Linked DNA regions of Paraburkholderia bryophila. The protein of the gene in region 1 interacts with the protein of each later gene in a pairwise test. Links are inferred from orthologs where the notes say so. Each region holds a gene or a part of one and is shown on either strand. Other genes may lie near its edges. The genes, in order: dnaE and dnaQ.

Region 1 (10,733 bases):
AAGAATGACTGCTGTGTCACTACCGCAGGCAAAGAAAAGTAGGTGCCGCCCCGCACAGGGGCAACGCTAATAGACCACCGTGAACTCAAGGAAAGGCCAACACAGCAAGCCCCGCGCCCCGCCGCGCCCCCCTCAAGCCGCATCCTGCTGAAACTGAATCCGATGCAAATTCGCATACAGCCCGTTTTGCGCCAACAGATCGCGGTGGCTGCCGCTCTCGACGATCCGCCCTGCGTCCATCACTAGAATGCGGCTCGCGCGCTCGATCGTCGACAGCCGGTGTGCGATGACCAGCGTCGTACGGCCTTTCATCAGGGTTTCCAACGCTGCCTGCACATGGCGTTCCGACTCAGAATCCAGCGCCGAGGTCGCCTCATCGAGAATCAGAATCGGCGCGTCCTTATAGATAGCCCGCGCGATCGCCAGACGCTGCCGCTGGCCGCCCGACAGCATCAGCCCGTTATCCCCAACCAGCGTATCGATGCCATTCGGCATAGCCTGAACCGTATCCCACAAGTTAGCCGCACGCAGCGCCGCCTTGACCTTATCCGAATCGGCCACTTGCCCATAAGCAACGTTATTGGCAACGGTATCGTTAAACAGCACGACATCCTGACTGACCATAGCAATCTGCCCACGCAGCGCGTGCAGATCGTATTCCGGCAACGCCACACCATCGGCCAGAATCTCCCCGCCGGTCGGATCAAAAAACCGCGGCAGCAAATTCACCAACGTAGTCTTGCCACTACCCGACGGTCCCACGAGCGCAACCATTTCCCCCGGCGCCACCTTGAACGACACCTTATCCAGCGTGTGCCGATTATTCGTCGCACTAGCGCCATAACTGAACGACACATCGCGGAACTCCACTTCACCGCGAGCGCGCTCGAGCGGCTTGCCGCCGCCTTCCGGCTCGGACGGCTCGTCGATCAAGCCGAAGATCAGTTCACACGCCGTCATGCCGCGTTGCAACGGCTGATTTACGTCCATCAGATGCTTGAGCGGCGAGATGATCAGGAGCATCGCCGTAACGAACGCGACGAACCCGCCAACCGTGGTCTGATCCGAGGACGACTGCATTACCGCGATCGTGATCACGATCGCCAGCGCGATCGACGCGAGAAACTGCGTGAGCGGCTGCGCGAGACCGCCGGAAACGGTCATGCGCATTGCGTAGCCGCGCAGGCGCTGGCTCATCGACGTAAAACGGTCGATCTCGTACTGCTCGCCGTTATGCACCTTGACGACCTTGTAACCGCCCACCGTCTCTTCGACGATGTACGACAGTTCGTTGGTCAGCAATTGATGTTCGCGGTTCAGGCGCCGCAAACGACGATTGATCTTGCCGACCAGCCAGCCGATTGCGGGCAGCAGCACCGCGACGATCAGCGTCAGACGCCAGTTCAGATAGAACAGATAGCCGAGCAGGAACACCACCGTCAGCGAATCGCGCACCAGCGTAACCATCACGCTCAACAGCACGTTGAGAATCTGGTTCACCTCGAAGACGATCGCGTTGATCACCGTACTCGCGGTTTCACGCTGGAAAAACGCGACGCTCGTGTGAATCATGCGGTTGAACATCTTCAGGCGCAGTTCGAGCAGGATCCTGTTCGACACATACGCGAGCAGATAGCCGGATGCGTATTGCGACAGACTGCGAATCAGCGCGAGACCAATCACCGCGGACGGCACGAACCACTTGGTGTTGTCGTTGGCGTGCGCGCCGAAGCCCTTGTCCAGCAACGGCTTAAGCAGGGCCGGGATCGCCGCGTCGGTCGCGGAGCTGACGGCCATCGCGACGATCGCACCGATGAGGACCCAGACCATCGGCTTGATATACGGCCACAGGCGTCGAAAAATGACGGACGGCGACGATGCCTCGCCAGTGCCGATGGGTTTGCTTAACGTTGGCTTCGCGCTCAAGGAATCCTCTGGGAATGCGGGACGGCTGCCGCGCGGCGGACGGAATGCCCGCCGCGAGGAAATTCAAAGAAGAGCATTGTAAACGGTTGCGGGCGACGGCTGGGAGCTGGCCGAATGGCCTGTGTATACTGGCAACTCGCTGCTGCAACTCGCTGCTAACACCTCGCTGGTGGCTCGCCCCGAGTTGCCGGCGCGACCCGCTCGCGAATGTCGCTCGTGCGGCTCGTTCCATCACTTTGCCCTCCACCCGATTCAGGCATGCAAGAAACCACCCTCGGCGTCGCCATCATCACCAAAAACGCGGCGGCACGGCTGGCCGAATGCCTGCAAGCGGTATCGTTCGCCGACCAGATCGTCGTGATCGACGGCGGCAGCACCGACGGCACCGCGGATATCGCACGCGCTCACGGCGCCCGCGTGATCGAAGAGACCGACTGGCCGGGTTTCGGTCCGCAGAAAAACCGTGCGGTGGAGGCGCTCTCCACCAACTGGATTCTTTCCCTCGACGCCGACGAAATCGTCTCGCCGGAACTGGCCGCGGCGATCCGCGCGGCATTGATCGCGCCCACCGCCGACGTCTACGCGGTGGACCGCCTGTCGAGTTTCTGCGGCCACTGGATTCATCACAGCGGCTGGTATCCGGACTGGATTCCGCGTCTGTTCAAACGCGGCGCGGCGCGTTTCTCCGACGACCTCGTCCACGAGCGTCTGGTATTCGACACGCCCACGCAACGGCTCACCGGCAAACTGATGCACTACTCGTACGAGGACTTCGAAGGCGTGCTGCGCAAGCTCGACACGTATTCGACCGCCGGCGCAGTGCAACGTCATGCGGCGGGCAAGCGCGGCAGTTTCGGCAAGGCGCTCGGGCGCGGCGCCTGGGCGTTCGTGCGGACCTACGTGTTGCGGCGCGGCTTTCTGGATGGCAAGGCCGGTTTCATGATCGCGGTGTTCAACGCGGAGACGGTGTACTACCGGTTTTTGAAGCTGGCGCGGCTCGGGGATCAGGCGCGGCGCTGAGTGCGGGACAGGACGCGGCGTGGGCCGTGAAATGTGTTGCTGCGCCGCCTGGTTGTGTTTTGCTGCGCGGCCTGATTGTGGATGTCTGTCCGGTCCGCTGCTGCCGTCTCGCCGCAACCGTAGCTAAGCCCTAGCCCAACCGTCCGATCGTTTGCCCGCGGCCGCCGGCGCGGGCAACCCAACCATCAATAGACGATTTCGATCGAGCTGCCGGCAAACTCGCCGCGCAACGCCGCGAGGAGTTCGTCGGTCGGCTTCACGCGCCACGCGTCGCCCAGACGCATTTCACCCTGCGCGCTTTCACTGCGATACACCACCTGCACAGCCAGCCCGTTCGGGATCTGCACCGCCTGACGCTGACGGCCATTGTCGCCGCCATAACCGCCGCCTCCGCCGCCGTTACGCCCGCCACCGTTACCACCGCGCGCCGACGCAACCGGCGCCGGAGCGGCCGCCGGCTCGTCCTTACCCGCGCTATGCGCTTCGAGCACGCGCCGCAACGCGAGCGCGTCTGCGTTGCCGTTCATCTCCACCTTCACGGCCTCCGCATAACGGCAGCGTGCGCGCCCGAGATCCATGACCGTTTCGACGGTAAAGCGGATGCCGCCGGTGAACGCGTCGTTACGCGCCTGACCCTGCACGACCAGCAGTTCGTCTTCCTTGAACAGTTGCTTGTGGGCTTCGAACGTCTCGTTGAACACCGTCACTTCGCACTGGCCCGTGCCGTCGTCGAGCAGCGCGATCAGCATCTTGCCGCGCTGGGTCATCTGCGTGCGCATCGACGCGATCACGCCCGCGACCAGCTTGTCGCGCCCTTCCTTCAGTTCGCCGATCTTCTGACGCACGAAGCGGCGCACTTCGCTCTTGTACGCGTCGAACAAATGGCCCGACAGGTAGAAGCCGAGCGCGGCCTTTTCTTCCTGCAACTTCTTCTTTTCCGCCCACTCCGGCTCGTCGACCAGTTCGTGACCTTGCGACGGCGCGTCGCCCATGTCGAACAGGCCCGCTTGCAGCGCATTGGCGCTCGCCTGTTCGGCGGCTTCCATGGCGAGCGAGACGGAGGCGATCAGTTGCGCGCGATTGGCATGCAGCGAATCGAACGCGCCGGCGCGGATCAAAGCCTCGACCGTGCGACGATTGACAATACGGCGGTCGACGCGATTGCAGAAATCGAAAATGTCGATGAACGGACCGTCTTCCCGCGCGCGAATAATTTCTTCGATCGCGTTCTGGCCGCTGCCTTTGATTGCGCCGAGGCCGTAACGGATCGTTTTCGAGCGCTTGCCGTCCGGCTCGGCGACCGGCTCGAAGCGATATGCGGACAGATTCACATCGGGCGGCAGCACCGCCATCTTGTTCGTCAGGCAGTCTTCGAACAGGATCTTGACCTTGTCCGTGTCGTCCATGGCGAGCGACATATTCGCCGCCATGAATTCCGCCGGATGGTGCGCCTTCAGCCACGCGGTGTGATACGCGAGCAGCGCGTACGCGGCCGCGTGCGACTTGTTGAAGCCGTAGCCCGCGAACTTCTCCATCAAGTCGAAGATTTCGTCGGCCTTTTCGCCGGTCAGCCCGTTCTTCGCGGCGCCCTGGCGGAACAACTCGCGATGCTCGGCCATTTCCTCGGCCTTCTTCTTACCCATCGCGCGACGCAGCAAGTCGGCGCCACCCAGCGAGTAGCCGCCGATGATCTGCGCCATCTGCATCACCTGCTCCTGGTAGACCATGATGCCGTAGGTCTCTTTCAGAACAGATTCGACGCGCGGATCCGGATACTCGACGACTTCGCGGCCGTGCTTACGCGCGCAGAAGCTCGGAATCAGGTCCATTGGGCCCGGACGGTACAACGCGACCAGCGCGATGATGTCCTCGAAGCGGTCAGGCTGCGCGTCTTTCAGCATGCCTTGCATGCCGCGGCTTTCCAGCTGGAACACGGCGACGGTATTCGCTTTCTTCAGGATCGAGAACGACGGGGCGTCGTCCAGCGGCACCTGCGCGAGCGACCAGTCCTGCTTCGACGGATCGAGACGGCGGATATAGCGCTCGGCCCAGTCGAGAATCGTCAGCGTGGTCAGACCCAAAAAGTCGAACTTCACGAGGCCGACGGCTTCGACGTCGTCTTTGTCGTACTGGCTCACGACACCGCTTTCGTCGCCCTGCGTGTACAGCGGACAGAAATCGGTCAGCTTGCCGGGCGCGATCAGCACCCCGCCCGCGTGCATGCCGACGTTACGCGTGAGGCCTTCCACACGCTGCGCGAGTTCGAGCAACTGATGCACTTCGTCTTCGTTGTCGAAGCGCTCCTGCAGCAGCGGCTCTTCCTTCATCGCGTCCGCGATCGTGACGTGCTTGCCCGGCTTGAACGGAATCAGCTTGGCAATACCGTCCGTGAACATATAGCCGAGATCGAGTACCCGGCCGATGTCGCGCACTGCCGCCTTCGCCGCCATCGTGCCGAACGTGGCGATTTGCGACACCGCGTCCGCACCGTACTTTTCCTTCACGTACTGGATCACGCGATCGCGGCCGTGCTGGCAGAAGTCGATGTCGAAGTCGGGCATCGAAACCCGTTCCGGATTCAGGAAACGTTCGAACAGCAGGTTGTAGCGCAGCGGATCGAGGTCGGTCACGCCGAGCGCGTACGCGACCAGCGAACCCGCGCCCGAACCCCGGCCGGGGCCGACCGGCACGCCGTTGTTCTTCGCCCAGTTGATAAAGTCCGCCACGATCAGGAAGTAGCCCGGAAAGCCCATCTTGATGATCGTGCCGCACTCGAATTCGAGGCGCGCGTAGTACGTTGCGCGTTGCGCTTCCCGTTCGGCCGCGTCCGGGTACAACTGTTCGAGACGCTTCTCGAGCCCCTCTTTCGACAACTGCACCAGGTAGTCGTCGAGCGACATGCCGTCTGGTGTGGGAAACAGCGGCAGCTTCGGCTTGCCGAGTTCGAGCGTGAGGTTGCAGCGCTTGGCGATTTCGACCGTATTGGCGAGCGCCGACGGAATGTCCGCGAACAGCGCGGCCATTTCTTCCTGCGTGCGGAAAAACTGCTCGGAAGTGAAGCGTTTCGAGCGGCGCGGATTCGCGAGAATGTCGCCTTCGGAAATACACACGCGCGCCTCGTGCGCGGTGAAATCGTCTTGCGTCATGAACTGCATGGGATGCGTGGCGACCACCGGCAACTTCAGCGCCGCGGCAAGCGCGACCGACTGCTGCACGTACTGCTCGCCGCCCGGCTGACCGCTCCGCTGCAACTCGATATAAAAGCCGCCGGGGAATACCTTCGCCCAATGCAACGCATTGCGTTTGGCCGCTTCTTCGTTACCCGCCGCGAGCGCAAGGCCAATGTCGCCGTGCTGCGCACCGGACAACGCGAGCAAGCCTTCGCCCAGGCCGGATTCGAGCCAGCCGGCCTCGACTTCGGCACGCCCGCGATACTGATTGGTGAGCGACGCCTTGCTGAGCAACTCGCACAGATTCAGATAGCCGCGCCGGTCTTTGACCAGCAGCAGCAAACGGGAAGGCTTGTCGCGGTCGTCGGGATTGGTGATCCAGACGTCGCAGCCGGCAATGGGTTTGACCCCTTTGCCACGGGCTTCCTTGTAGAAGCGGACGAGGCCGAACGCGTTGCCGAGATCGGTGAGGGCGAGCGCGCCCTGACCGTCTTTGGCAGCGGCCTTGACGACGTCGTCAAGACGCACGATGCCGTCGGCAATCGAGAATTCGGAGTGAACGCGGAGATGAACGAAGCGGGGATCTGACATGGGCGACATTGTAACTCCACCCTCCGGGAGTTTTCAGGCCAAAACCGCGGGTTGGCCGTTCGGCATAGGACGCAAACGCGGGAGCCCCATGCACTGGCGGTTCGCGCTATTTTTAACAATTCCGGCGGCTACGCGGGCGTCACGCCGCTCGCCCGCAGCGTCAAAAAACGCTGCGCGAATTCGCGTGAATTTGCCCCGCCTTTGTCCACAACGCGCCGCAACGCGTCACGAGATCGCGGACGATTTGCGCTAGCGCAAGCCCCTGGCCATTCGGCCGAGTCGGGGAAAGTGCCGGGTTGAGGGATAATACGGGTTTCGCCCTATTCGACGTGGCCGCGCCAAACGGGATCCAAACGGGGTCCAAAACGTGAGCGCCCAACCGCGGGCAGCACCACTCGCCCCGTTCTCCGCGCCGCCGGCCACTTCTTACCGCTGGACACACATGAGTATCGTCAACCTCTCCGCGTACCATTTCGCGACCATCGAAGACACCGCCGCATGGCGCCCGTTCGTCACCGAACGCTGTAACGGGCTCGGCCTGCGCGGCACCGTGCTGCTTGCGCCGGAAGGCATCAACCTGTTCGTCGCCGGCACGCGTGAGGCGACCGACACGTTCATCGACTACATCCGTCACGACGCGCTGTTCGAAGGCAAGTTCACCACGCTGCAATTCAAGGAAAGCGTGTCCGACAAGCAGCCGTTCACGCGCATGCTGGTCAAGCTCAAGCGCGAAATCATCACCATGAAGAAGCCGGCGATCCGGCCGGAACTCGGCCGTGCGCCGTTCGTCGACGCGCCCACGCTGAAACACTGGCTGGACCGCGGTCACGACGACCAGGGTCGCCCGGTTGTGATGCTCGACACGCGCAACGCGTTCGAAGTCGACGTCGGCACCTTCGAGAACGCGCTCGACTACCGCATTTCGAAATTCAGCGAATTTCCCGAGGTGATCGAGCAGAACCGCGCCGACCTCGAAGGCAAGACCGTCGTGTCGTTCTGCACCGGCGGGATTCGCTGCGAGAAGGCCGCGATCCACATGAAGGAAGTCGGCATCGAGAACGTGTATCAGCTCGAAGGCGGCATCCTGAAGTATTTCGAGGAAGTGGGCGGCGCGCATTATCAGGGCGACTGTTTCGTGTTCGATTACCGCACCGCGTTGAATCCGCAACTGGAACCCACGTCGACCGCGCAGTGCTTCGGCTGTCGCGCGGTGGTGCCGCCCGAGGCGCAGCAGTCGCCGCTGTACGTAGCGGGCAAGACGTGCCCCGCGTGCCATCCGGACGGCAAGGCGGCGCACGCGGCGTGATGCTGGTGGACATGCCGGCGGTGCGGATCACCCAGCCATGAACTATCGCGGGCGCTTCGCGCCATCGCCTACCGGGCCGTTGCATTTCGGCTCCCTCGTCAGCGCGCTCGCCAGTTGGCTCGACGCGCGCGCACATCGCGGCGCGTGGCTGGTTCGTATCGAAGACATCGACGGTCCGCGCACCGTGCCGGGCGCCGCCGAGAGCATTCTCTCGACGCTCGAACGTTTCGGCATGCACGCAGACGAGCCGCCGGTCTGGCAAAGCCGTCGCATGCCGCGCTACCAGCAGGCGCTGGAGCAGTTGAAGTCCACCGGACTGATCTATCCGTGCGGCTGCACGCGCAAGGAGATCGCCGACTCGCTGCTGCACGCGCATGCGCGCAATACGACCCTCGCTTATCCCGGCACGTGTCGCACCGGCCTGCATGGCAAGCCAGCGCGCGCGTGGCGCCTGCGCGTGCCCGACGGCGACGCGGCCGTCATCACCTTCCAGGACCGCTGGCAAGGTCGGCAGACGCAGAACCTGGCCACCGAGGTCGGCGATTTCGTGCTGCGGCGCGCCGACGACCAATGGGCGTATCAACTGGCCGTGGTCGTCGACGATGCGGACGACCACATCACGCATATCGTGCGCGGTGCGGATCTGATGGATTCGACGGCGCGGCAGATTTATCTGCAGCGCTGTCTTGGCGCGCCGACGCCGCACTATTTGCACGTGCCCGTGGTCATGAACGAACACGGCGAAAAGCTCAGCAAGCAGAACGGCGCGACCGCGCTCGATGACGACCAGCCGCTCGACGCGCTGAAAGCCGCGGCGCGGCATCTCGGCCTCGATCTAACGACGACGACGAGCGGCCCAAACACGGCAGAAACGCTGGAAAGCTTCTACCCAGCCGCCACGGCAGCGTGGGCCAAGCGAATGGGAATCCGCGAGTGAATGCGAGCGGGAGTTTTTGCCTGGCGTGCGTACCGCGAACCCGGTTGAACTGAACCCGGGCGGTGCCAAACAAAGCAGAAAGCGAAGAAAAAGACGAAGAAAAACGCGAAGCAAAAACAAAGGGCGGTTCAAAGAAAAACCGCCGCGATGACCCACCTGTTCGGATCAAAACTATCGGCTGCCACCCCGCTCGGGGCATAGGGCGCAGCGCTGATCAACCCGCAAAAACCACAATCCGCAACCGCGCGATCAGGAAGACGGAGTAGTCGACTTCCGCGGCATCCCAAACCCACCCAGCAACGCCGCCAACGGCTGCTTGGAACCAGACTTCTGCGGCGCGGCAGCGGAAGAAGCCGCAGCCTCTTCGACCTTGCGAATCGAAGCCGGCGACGGCTCATAAGGCTTGAGGAAGAAATCGTCCACCGGCTGCGCGCGATGATGATGCGGCCGATCGAACGAACCCGACGACGCCGGACCCGAACGCCGGCGAGCACCGCGCTCATCACGGCCCTCGCGACCCTCACGGCCTTCGCCGCGGCTTTCGCTACGCTCACGGCGCGGCGCGCGCTCTTCATGGTGATGACGCACGGGCGTATTCACCGTGAGATGCTGCACGTCCAGCGGACGCTTGATCAGCTTCTCGATATCGGCGAGCTGCTTGCGCTCGTTCGGGCTGCACAGCGACAACGCGTCGCCCGACGCACCCGCGCGGCCGGTACGGCCGATCCGGTGCACATAGTCTTCCGCATTGAACGGCAGATCGAAGTTGATCACCGCCGGCAATTCGGCGATATCCAGACCGCGCGCGGCGACGTCGGTCGCCACCAGCGCTTCGATCTCGCCGCGCTTGAACGCGTCGAGTGCCTGCATCCGCTCGTTCTGCGTACGGTCGCCGTGAATCGCGGTCGCGACCACGCCGTCGCGCTCCAGACTGCGCGCAAGCCGGCTCGCGCCGATCTTGCTGTTGCAGAACACGATCACCTGCTTGAGGCTGCGTTCGCGAATCAGTTGCACAACCGCGCCGGTCTTATCGCCTTCCGCAACTTCGTAGACGATTTGCGTCACGTTGGTCGCGGTGGAATTGCTGCGAGCAACTTCAATGGTCTGCGGGTCGCGCAGATACGTAGCGGCCAGTTTCTTGATTTCGCCCGAGAAAGTGGCCGAGAACAGCAGCGTTTGACGTTCTTTCGGCAGCAAATTCAGAATGCGCTGCAAATCCGGCAGGAAGCCCATGTCGAGCATCCGGTCGGCTTCGTCGAGCACCAGAATCTGCACCTGGCCGAGATTGGCGGTTTTCTGTTGCACGTGATCGAGCAGACGGCCCGGCGTGGCGATCAGAATTTCGACGCCGCGGCGCAATGCTTCGGACTGCGGGTTCATATCGACACCGCCGAACACCACCGTGCTGCGCAGCGCCGTGTGCTTCGCGTACGACTGCACGTTCGCGGCGACCTGGTCGGCCAGTTCGCGGGTCGGCGTGAGAATCAGCGCGCGCACCGGATGGCGGGCCGGCGAAGCGCTCGTGCTCGCCTGCGGCAGCAGCCGCTGGATGATCGGCAGCGAGAAGCTCGCGGTCTTGCCGGTGCCGGTTTGCGCGGCGCCCATCATGTCACGGCCGGCCAGCACGACGGGAATCGCCTGTTCCTGGATCGGCGTCGGCGTGGTGTAGCCCGATTCTTTGACGGCTTTCAGGATGTCGGGCGCGAGGCCGAATTGATCAAAAGTCGCAGTGCTGGGCGTGACGGCTGTGTCGGACATGGTGGCTTTCGCTAATAAATGCGCT
Region 2 (9,487 bases), 2.4 Mb from region 1 along the record:
TCGGCAAAGCTCGAAGCCTTCTGGCCGCAGGCGCTGCGCCTCGACCCGACGATCCGCGACGTGATGGCGCCGCACATGCTGCTGCTCGAAGAAGTGCGCCGCCGCGCGGACGAATTCGACGTGCTGCATTTCCACATCGACTATTACCCGTTCTCGTTGTTCGCGCGTCAGCCGGTGCCGTTCCTGACCACGCTGCACGGCCGTCTGGATCTGCCGGAACTGCAGCCGGTCTTCAACACGTTCAGCGACGTGCCGGTGGTGTCGATTTCGGACAACCAGCGTATTCCGCTGCAACAGGCTAACTGGTTGCAAACCGTGTATCACGGCCTGCCGGAAAACGTGCTCACGCCGATCCCCGACGTTGAGCCGGGCTACCTCGCTTTCCTCGGCCGCGTTTCGCCGGAGAAGGGCCTCGACCGCGCGATCCGCATCGCCGGCCAGGCAGGCATGAAGCTCAAGGTCGCCGCCAAGATCGACAAGGCCGACCGTGCCTATTACGAAGAAGTGATCAAGCCGCTGATGGCGCTCCCGCACGTCGAGTACATCGGCGAAATCGGCGAGACCGAAAAGCGTGAGTTCCTCGGCAACGCGCATGCACTGGTGTTCCCGATCGACTGGCCGGAGCCCTTCGGTCTGGTCATGATCGAAGCGATGGCATGCGGCACGCCGGTGATCGCGTTCAATCGCGGTTCGGTGCCGGAAGTGATCGAGAACGGCGTGTCGGGCTTTGTCGTCGAAGACGAAATCAGCGCGGTCGCGGCGGTCAAGCGCCTGCACACGCTGCCGCGCGCCAACGTGCGCAAGGCGTTCGAATCGCGCTTCTCGTCGAAGGTCATGGCGAAGAACTACGTCGCCACGTACGAAGAACTGCTGCGTCAGAAGCATCGCTCGGTGCTGCGCGAAGTCAACGCCAGCTAATGGCTGGCGGGCGGCCCGCGGTGACTCGCGGGTAGCCGATTAATGCCTGGCAGATAAGGCATCGGCAAGGCGCTCGTCATCCAGACAGACCGGCCGCCAGCGTGCTTCAGGCACGCCGAAGCCACCCACAACGCCTCGCGCGCTAACCGCTCGCGGGGCGTTGTTGCATGCGCGCCGCGTTTTTTGCGACAAGCGGTGGAAAGTGGGGTTTTCGGGGCGGTAAGAATGAGCCACTCTCCGTAATATCCCTATAATGGCCGTGCCGCAAATTTGGCTGCGGCGCCGCCGACGACAGGAGGATGCCTTGGCGAGAACGAAAGAGACGCGTGCGAACGCGGCGCCTGGCGCCGGAACGATTTTCGCGTTGCGCGCCGTCGGTCTCGTGCTGCTGGCTCGCTGGCTTTTTTCGATGGCGCAGATGGACCTGGGCGCGTCGTTGTCGGCGATGGTGTCGTCGCCATGGGCGTGTATCAACCTGGTGTTCCTGTTCCTGCTGATCTTTCTGCCCGGTGCGCGCGCCGTGGCCGAGCGACCGCTTCATCCGTTGCCGCAATGGCTGCGGCAAGCAGTGCGTCTGTTCGCTTTCCTCGGTTTGCTGTTTGCGGTCTGGTCGGTCGGGGCATTTGCGGCGAGCGCCGGCTGGCGGCGCGCGGCGCAAGCGGTGGCTTCCACCAACGGCTGGCTGCTCGTCGCGCCGGCGCTGTATGCGGCGGTGGTGTGGATCTGCCGGCCGCGCGCGTTGTGGCGAACCAATATCGCCGCGCGCCGTTTCGCGATTGGCCGCTACGCGGTCGCGCTCGATCCGGCCACACGCACCGTGATCGTGTGGGCTGAGCGTCGCAAGGTCGGTCAGTACGACGCGCGCGAATTGTCCGTGCGCTGGGCGCTGGGGCAGGACGCCCGCGTAACGCCTACGCCTACGCCGGTGGTGGCCTTCAGTGCAGCCGGCGACCCGGGCGGATCGGCTGCGTCGCTTGGATCGGCCGCCGCTCCTGCGATGACGCGTGGCATTTTTGGCCGTCGGCCGAAGATCGAATTGCTGTGGGATTCGCCGGCCGCCGCGGGTCACAACCGGCAAACCGTATTCCGCGCCGCGTTGACCACCGAAGGCGACCGGGTCGCCGCGCGAGCACTCGACACTTCCTTGCGGCAGGTTTGATCCCGTAAGCTTTGTGCAGTCGGCCACACCCGTGGCCAGCGTGCGCATCGTAAAGTCAGCATTAGTCGATAATGAAGTCATGCCGCCCGGCGCTTCACGACGGGCGAGTCAGACGTACAACGATCGTATTGCGTCTTTTCCAGGAGTCGCCATGCTGGTTCGCTGGTTGCTTGCCGCCCTTCATCTGCTCGCTTATGGTTTTGCGCTCGCGTCGATTCTCCGGCGCACGTGGGCGTTGCGCCGCGCCGCCGTGCCCGCTGCCTTGCGCTCCGTGTTCCGCGCCGATACGCGCTGGGGCATTTCTGCGCTGGTGTTGATCGTGACTGGCTTGATGCGCGCTTTCGGCGGTTACGAGAAGGGCGCCGACTACTACCTCCACGAGCCGCTCTTCCACGTGAAGATGACGCTGCTGGTGGTGATTCTTATCCTCGAAGTGCCTTCCATGCTTGCATTGCTACGTTGGCGCGCGGCAGTCAGGAACGGCGTGCCGCCGGATCTGCGCAAGGCGCGTTCGTATGCACGCTACAGCGTGATTCAGACGGTGCTGCTGGTGTTGATGGTGTTTGCGGCGACCGGCATGGCGCGCGGTATTGGCTTGCCGGCGGGCGTGGTGTGAGGCAAGGGGAGGCGAGGTGATTTGATGTGATGGGTGTAGGTGGAACGCCAGAATAAAGCGCCGGTTAGCGACGGCTTCTGCCTGACGTCCCACCCATTTGCTGCAGTTTACTTCCCGACCAGCAAGCTGGAATCATCGGTTCGGCTGGCCCTGCTGCCGGCGCCGTCCAGCATGATGTCCGACTCGCCCAGACCCTTGATCAACTCCAGCGCCTGGCGTTCGAACAGCCGCCGGTACAGGCCGTTCTCGAGCCTGATCAGCGTTTCGTGACTGCCTTCCTCGATGACCTTCCCCTTGTCCAGCACGAGCAACCGATCGAGCGCCCGCACGGTAGACAGACGATGCGCGACCACCAGCGTGGTGCGGCCCGTCATCAGCCGCTCCATGGCGCGCTGGATCAGCACTTCGCTTTCGCTGTCGAGGCTCGACGTCGCTTCGTCCAGAATCAGGATCGGCGCGTCGGCGAGAAACGCGCGTGCAATTGCCACCCGCTGACGTTCACCCCCCGACAGCTTGACACCCCGTTCACCGACCAGCGTGTCGTAGCCGTTCGGCAGCTCGGCGATGAAGTCGTGCGCGCTCGCGAGCCGCGCGGCCCGCTCGATCTCGGCGCGACTCGCACCAGGCCGTGCATACGCGATGTTCTCCGCCAGCGACCGGTGGAACAGCACCGGCTCCTGCTGAACGATCGCGATCTGGCCACGCAACGACGCTTGCCGCACCTCGGCGATATCCTGACCGTCGATCGTGATCCGGCCGCCCGAAATGTCATAGAGCCGCTGGATCAGCTTGATGAAGGTCGTCTTCCCCGAGCCCGAATGCCCGACCAGTCCGATGCGTTCGCCCGGCGCGATGCGCACGGAGAAGTTGTCGTACAGCGGCCGGCCGCTCGCGCCGTAGTGGAAGGTGACGTGCTCGAAGCGGATCTCGCCCTTGCCGATCGCGATCGAACCCGCGCCGGGATGGTCTTCGATACCGAGCGGCTGGCTGTCCAGCGAGACCAGTTCTTCCATGTCGTTGACCGAGCGCTGCAGATTGCGGATGTGCATGCCGACCTCGCGCAGATAGCCCTGCAGCATGAAGAACATGGTCAGCGCGAACGTGATGTCGCCGACACCTGCCTCGCCGCGCGCCCACAGCAGCAGCGCGACGCCGAGAATCGCCGCCTGGATCGCCACCAGCATGCCGCCCTGCACGCCGCCGTTGATCGTGCCGCGCATCCACGTGCGGCGCGTGCGATGACGCCACTTGTCGATCACGCGCGCCAGCAGCGCTTCCTCGCGGTCTTCCGCGCCGAACGCTTTCACCACGCCGTTGCAACTGACCGCGTCGGCGAGCGCACCGCCCATGCGCGTGTCCCACGCATTCGCGAGACGCGCGGCCGGCGCGACGAAGCCGAGCGACAGCGCCACGGTCACCGCGATGTACAGCACCGAGCCGATGCCGACCACCGCGCCCATCATCGGCCAGCGCCAGCCGAGCAGGAAGGTGGCGCCCATCAGCATCACCAGGGACGGTAACAGCGCGATCAACAGCGTGTCGTTGAGCAGGTCGAGCGCCCACATGCCGCGGGTGATCTTGCGCACCGTGGAACCGGCGAAGCTGTTGGCGTGCCAGTCGGTCGAAAAGCGCTGCACGCGATGAAACGCATTCGCCGCGATCTCGCTCATCATTCTCAGCGACAGCCGGATGATGTTGAAGTACACGCCTTGCCGCAGCAGCGTGGCGCCGAGACCCAGCGCCGCGAGCACGCAGAAGGCCGTGACCGCCGCTTGCCACGCGAGCGCGTCGCGCGCCGAGCCGGACGCGATGGCGTCGACGAGGCGCCCGGCGAACAGCGGCGTGAGCACGTCGGCCAATGCCGAGAGCAGCACCAGAACCGTTATGACGCAGACGCGCCAAGGCTGCTTCGCCCAGTGAAGGAAGGTAAAGCCGAGGACGTCCTTGAAGGCTTGTCCACGAAAGTCGAGTTTCTTTTTAGTCATTGCCACAACCCGATGGCGCGCGAGCGCACCGGGGTTCCAGTCAGAAGCGAAAGGAAGAGACAGTTAATCCGCGTCGGTTCGAATCGAACCCAACCGAACCGGCAACGGGACTACGGACTGTCTGGAAATTGCGCGGAGTGCCTGTTCAGGCCAAACCGCGTAAGCGATGTCGCGGCGACCGTTACGGTCGCGAGAACGCTCGCGAAACCATGGCAAGGAAAGCGAGATGCATGCTGAACATGTGACGCCTCCCTGAGGTTGGTGAGGTGGAGAAAGAAGAGCGGGCGATTGCCCGAAAACCAACTATATCAGCAGTATTTGGCCGCCGCAATCGTACGAAGATTCGGTGTTGACGGCAAAGTCCTGCAATGCGAGTGCTTCAAAATAGCGTCTCGTTCGAACCCGAGAGACCAATTGAAAAAGGGCTTACGCATTGCTGCGTAAGCCCTTTTATCTTCGGTGATCGACACACCAAAATTCTGGTGGGTAGTACTGGGATCGAACCAGTGACCCCTGCCGTGTGAAGGCAGTGCTCTACCGCTGAGCTAACCACCCGAAGAGAGCCGAATTATGTCAGGGATCTTAAGGCTCGTCTAGTACTTTTTAAGCGGTTTGCTCATCCGCGGCCGGTGTCGGTTCGAGGCGCCAAACGCTCGTGCCTTTGACCGCTTTGTCGAGACCGTCGAGCACCGCCTGGTGTGCGGCGAGTTCGTCGTCGCTGGCGGCGACCACGACCAGATCGAGCGATTCGAACGCGACGCGCGGCGCATTCGCGTCGCCACCGCCGTGCGAGTCGCCGAGCATGTCGATGACGAGGCTCTCCTGGCCGCGCGTCATCGCCAGATAGACTTCCGCGAGCAGTTCCGAGTCGAGCAGCGCGCCGTGCAGCGTACGGTGCGCGTTGCTGACGCCGAAGCGGTCGCACAGCGCATCGAGCGAATTGCGCTTGCCGGGGAACATCTGCTTGGCGCGCGCCAAGGTGTCGATGATCTCGCCGCAATACGTTCTGACCGGCGGCAATCCCAGCAACGCGAACTCGGCATCCAGAAAGCCGATGTCGAACGGCGCGTTGTGAATGATCAGTTCCGCGTCCTGAATGAAGTCGCGAATCTGATCGGCGATCTCGGCGAACTTCGGCTTGTCGCTGAGGAACTCGGTGGTCAGTCCGTGCACGGCCAGCGCGCCCGGATCGCTGTCGCGTTCCGGGTTGATGTAGAAGTGCAGGTTGTTGCCCGTCAACCGGCGGTTCACCATTTCGACGCAGCCGAGTTCGAGAATCCGGTCGCCGGTGCGCGCATTCAGGCCGGTGGTTTCGGTATCGAGGATGAGTTGACGCATGTCGGTTTAGCCTGCTTCAGAATTCAAAAAAATTGCCGCGAAAATAATCAGGCGGGAAGGGCGCACGTGCGCTCAGCAAGCACGCAAGCATCGCAGCCGTCGTCACGCCTGCGTGAGCGACGCGACGCCGCGATTGGCCAGTTGATCGGCCCGCTCGTTTTCCGGATGCCCATTGTGCCCGCGCACCCAGCGCCATTCGATTTCGTGTTGCGCGACGAGCGCGTCGAGCCGTTTCCACAGATCGGCGTTCTTCACCGGCTGCTTGGCGGCGGTGATCCAGCCTTTCTTCTTCCAGCCGTGAATCCACTCGCTGATGCCTTTCTGCACGTACTGCGAGTCGGTGTGGACGACCGCTTTGCACGGGCGCTTCAGCGCTTCGAGCGCGCCGATCACGCCCATCAGTTCCATGCGGTTGTTGGTGGTGTTGGGCTCGCCGCCGAACAGTTCTTTTTCCTGGTCGCCGAAGCGCAGCAGCGCGCCCCAGCCGCCGGGGCCGGGATTTCCGGTTCTGTTACTTCATGTTGTTCATGTTCACGCTTGCTCACATTCGTGATTATAGCTTGGGCGGTCTCTTGCCTGCGGGCAAAAGACCGCGTCTATCAAACGTGCTCGTTTGATAGACGAGTGCATGAGAAATATTTTCCCTTCCCTCACCGATGGTTTGACGGGGCGTGATATGGCACTATTATTGAGAAGTTGCTTATGCGAGAGTGTTCCCCATGGATTCCAAACTTGCTGCAAAAACGGGTGTCTTGGTTGAAACACCTAAGGATGAGCGGTGTCTTTCATACTTGGTGTCGAAAAAAGGGGAGGATGCGGTTTGCGACGCTGTTGCACAGTTGGCCGGCAATAGAAAACCCTACGTTTCGAATATAGCGAGAATCTTGGGAGTCGAATTTCCCGACAGCGTTCAGCTGACGCCTCAGGAAGAAGGCCGCGCGAGATTGCGTGATATCAAGGCGATTCTCACAAAGAAGTGAATGGGAGTCCCGCTGCATGGAGTCCCCATCGCTGTTCCTTAGTTTTTGTTTGCGCTCTCGCCCCCAGTGACGCATCGTCATTTCAACTTGGCGTATCCTCTCGATTGCCTGAATCGCCGATAAGCGCGACAGGTGAAAATAAAGATATTCGAGAGGGGGCAACGGGTGCCAGACAAAACGCAAGTCTCAATTCCAGCAGTCCATGAAATTCACGCAAAGATTGAAGGTAACCCGGTAATTCAGCTTGCGAGAGACGTCGTCAGGAGCGACGCCTTCGTGGCGGCCCCAGAGGGGCGAGCCCAGAATTATGTCCTCTTGGATGACATCGCTGGCGAGAGGCTCGCCGTGGCAACCAAGACAATTGCTGTCCCACCAGGTGTAGACCGCGTACTGGTTATTCGAGACGCGACAGTGTTGCCGGAAACATCCGCGGACTGGGACTTGGCGGTACGCCCAACTCGGTGGTCTTATCCACCCGTATTTGACCTCGGCGCGGAATCTATCGAATCCAGCATTAGTCGGACACGCCAAGTTGTCGACAGCTGGAACAGCTCTTTCCAGTTCAAAGAGGAGTGGACAGACGACGAAGGCGTGATTCACCCGGGCCTTCGGCCACCACAGATGGGCGCCCTTTACGCGGCGCTCGCGCATTGGCGAGTTTCAACGAAGCCGGCGACTGTGGTCATGCCGACCGGCACAGGCAAGACCGACACAATGCTTGCGCTGTTGGTCGCTCAGCGCATTAGACGTCTGTTGGTTCTGGTCCCAAGCGACGCGCTTCGCGAGCAGGTAAGCGGGAAATTCGTGAATCTTGGCTGGCTCAAGAAACTGGGATTGCTCGGCGACGAAGGCCTATATCCGGTCGTCGGCCTCCTAAAAAAGATGTCGAAAGACCGCGACTCGCTTAATTTGATGCTGAATCGGTGCAATGTGGTTGTCGCGACCATGAGTATCGCCGCAAATAGCCGCTCGGAATTGCGTGCCGCTATCGCGCAGTGGGCAACTCACGTCTTCATCGACGAGGCTCATCATGTTTCCGCAACTACCTGGGCCGCGTTTCGCAAGGAATTCGGCGAAAAACCGGTTCTGCAGTTCACTGCGACGCCGTTCAGGTCAGACGGCAAGCTCGTCGACGGCAAAGTAATTTTCAACTATCCGCTGAGTCGGGCCCAAGCGGAGAAGTATTTCAAACCCATTCGGTTTCGCCCGGTTGTTGAATACAACGACGACGTCGCCGATATGCGCATCATGGAGGAAGCGGTGGCGGCGCTACGTAGCGACGTGGAGGCAAACCTCGACCACGTACTGATGGCCCGTGTCCGTTCGATTCCACGGGCCATCGAGGTATATCGTCTTTACAAGCAGCACGCACCAGACCTCAATCCACAGATAGTACATAGCGAACAGACGGATATCGAAAAGCTCGCGAGTCTGCGAGCACTGCGTGGCCGAACGAGCAGGATTATCGTGGCCGTCGACATGCTCGGCGAAGGCTTTGACCTGCCACAACTCAAGGTCGCAGCGCTGCATGACATGCACAAGAGCCTTGCTATTACGTTGCAGTTTACGGGCCGTTTCACCCGGAGTTCCGCAACTAACATCGGGGACGCTACAGTTGTCGCCAACATCGCGGATGTGGACGTTGCCGAGAACTTGCAGGCGCTTTACGCCGAGGATGCGGAGTGGGGTGAGCTCTTGCGCGTATTAAGCGAAGGGGCAACTGAGGCGGAAGTGCGGCGGTCGGAATTTCTCGGTGGATTTGGTGAGCTAGCTCCCAAGGTGGCATTGCAAAACATCTTTCCCAAGATGAGTGCAGTCGTCTATCAGACCGAGGGCACCTGGACTCCCGATAACATTGCCAAAGCTATCAAGCCCGCACGGATGTACGCGGGTCCATTCACGAACGTTGCTGAGAAAGTAGTTGTCTTTGTCACGAAGGACCTGGAGCAAGTTCCTTGGGGCGATGTACGAGACCTTAAAAACACGACGTGGAATGTCTTTATCCTCCATTGGAGCGAAGAGCAGCGGCTGCTCTTTATTAACAGTTCTGACAATTCTTCGGTTCACGAAGAGCTTGCACGTGCGGTTTGTGGACTTAATGCGACTCTCATCCGAGGCGAGCAGATATTCAAGTCCCTACACGGCGTTTCCCGATTCCTAATCATGAATCTCGGACTGCGCCACCTGATAAGTAAGACTGTGCAGTTCTCGATGCACAGCGGCTCAGATGTTGGCGCTGCACTCACGCTGGCGTTGCGCCAAAACAGAGCAAAGTCGAACCTGTTTGGACGGGGATATGAGCGGGGCGCGCGTGTTACGGTTGGCTGCTCCCAGAAAGGACGTCTTTGGTCGCATCGTGTTGCCTACGATTTGTCCAAGTGGGTCGATTGGTGCCACGAGGTCGGAGCAAAGCTGACAAATCCCGATATTTCCACCGAAGACATCTTCAAGAATGTCGTGATACCTGAGGTCGTGTCGGCGAGACCTGACG

What was found.
Region 2: the proteins of dnaE (region 1) and dnaQ interact in binary tests that used the Escherichia coli proteins (3 or more experiments, as listed by UniProt). The link is inferred for Paraburkholderia bryophila from one-to-one orthologs.

What each region holds. Positions count from the first base shown.
Region 1 is NZ_JACCAS010000001.1:1,673,717-1,684,449, forward strand. What follows is about bases 2,932-7,079. They hold dnaE (DNA polymerase III subunit alpha), read right to left. Parts: upstream 6,717-7,079; coding sequence 3,132-6,716; downstream 2,932-3,131. Other genes in these bases: GGD40_RS07525 (glycosyltransferase family 2 protein), read left to right, coding at 2,932-2,946. Also shown: lipid A export permease/ATP-binding protein MsbA, read right to left, coding at 133-1,926; more of GGD40_RS07525, read left to right, coding at 2,185-2,931; GGD40_RS07535 (sulfurtransferase), read left to right, coding at 7,150-8,013; tRNA glutamyl-Q(34) synthetase GluQRS, read left to right, coding at 8,051-8,950; GGD40_RS07550 (DEAD/DEAH box helicase), read right to left, coding at 9,200-10,708. UniProt on the Escherichia coli protein: DNA polymerase III is a complex, multichain enzyme responsible for most of the replicative synthesis in bacteria. This DNA polymerase also exhibits 3' to 5' exonuclease activity. The alpha chain is the DNA polymerase catalytic subunit.
Region 2 is NZ_JACCAS010000001.1:4,072,876-4,082,362, forward strand. The notes cover bases 4,150-7,051. They hold dnaQ (DNA polymerase III subunit epsilon), read right to left. Parts: upstream 6,017-7,051; coding sequence 5,282-6,016; downstream 4,150-5,281. Other genes in these bases: GGD40_RS18325 (ABC transporter ATP-binding protein), read right to left, coding at 4,150-4,678; GGD40_RS18345 (hypothetical protein), read left to right, coding at 6,736-6,996. Outside these bases: GGD40_RS18310 (glycosyltransferase family 4 protein), read left to right, coding at 1-918; GGD40_RS18315 (hypothetical protein), read left to right, coding at 1,223-2,077; GGD40_RS18320 (DUF2214 family protein), read left to right, coding at 2,229-2,693; more of GGD40_RS18325, read right to left, coding at 2,801-4,149; GGD40_RS18350 (DEAD/DEAH box helicase), read left to right, coding at 7,312-9,487. UniProt on the Escherichia coli protein: DNA polymerase III is a complex, multichain enzyme responsible for most of the replicative synthesis in bacteria. The epsilon subunit contain the editing function and is a proofreading 3'-5' exonuclease.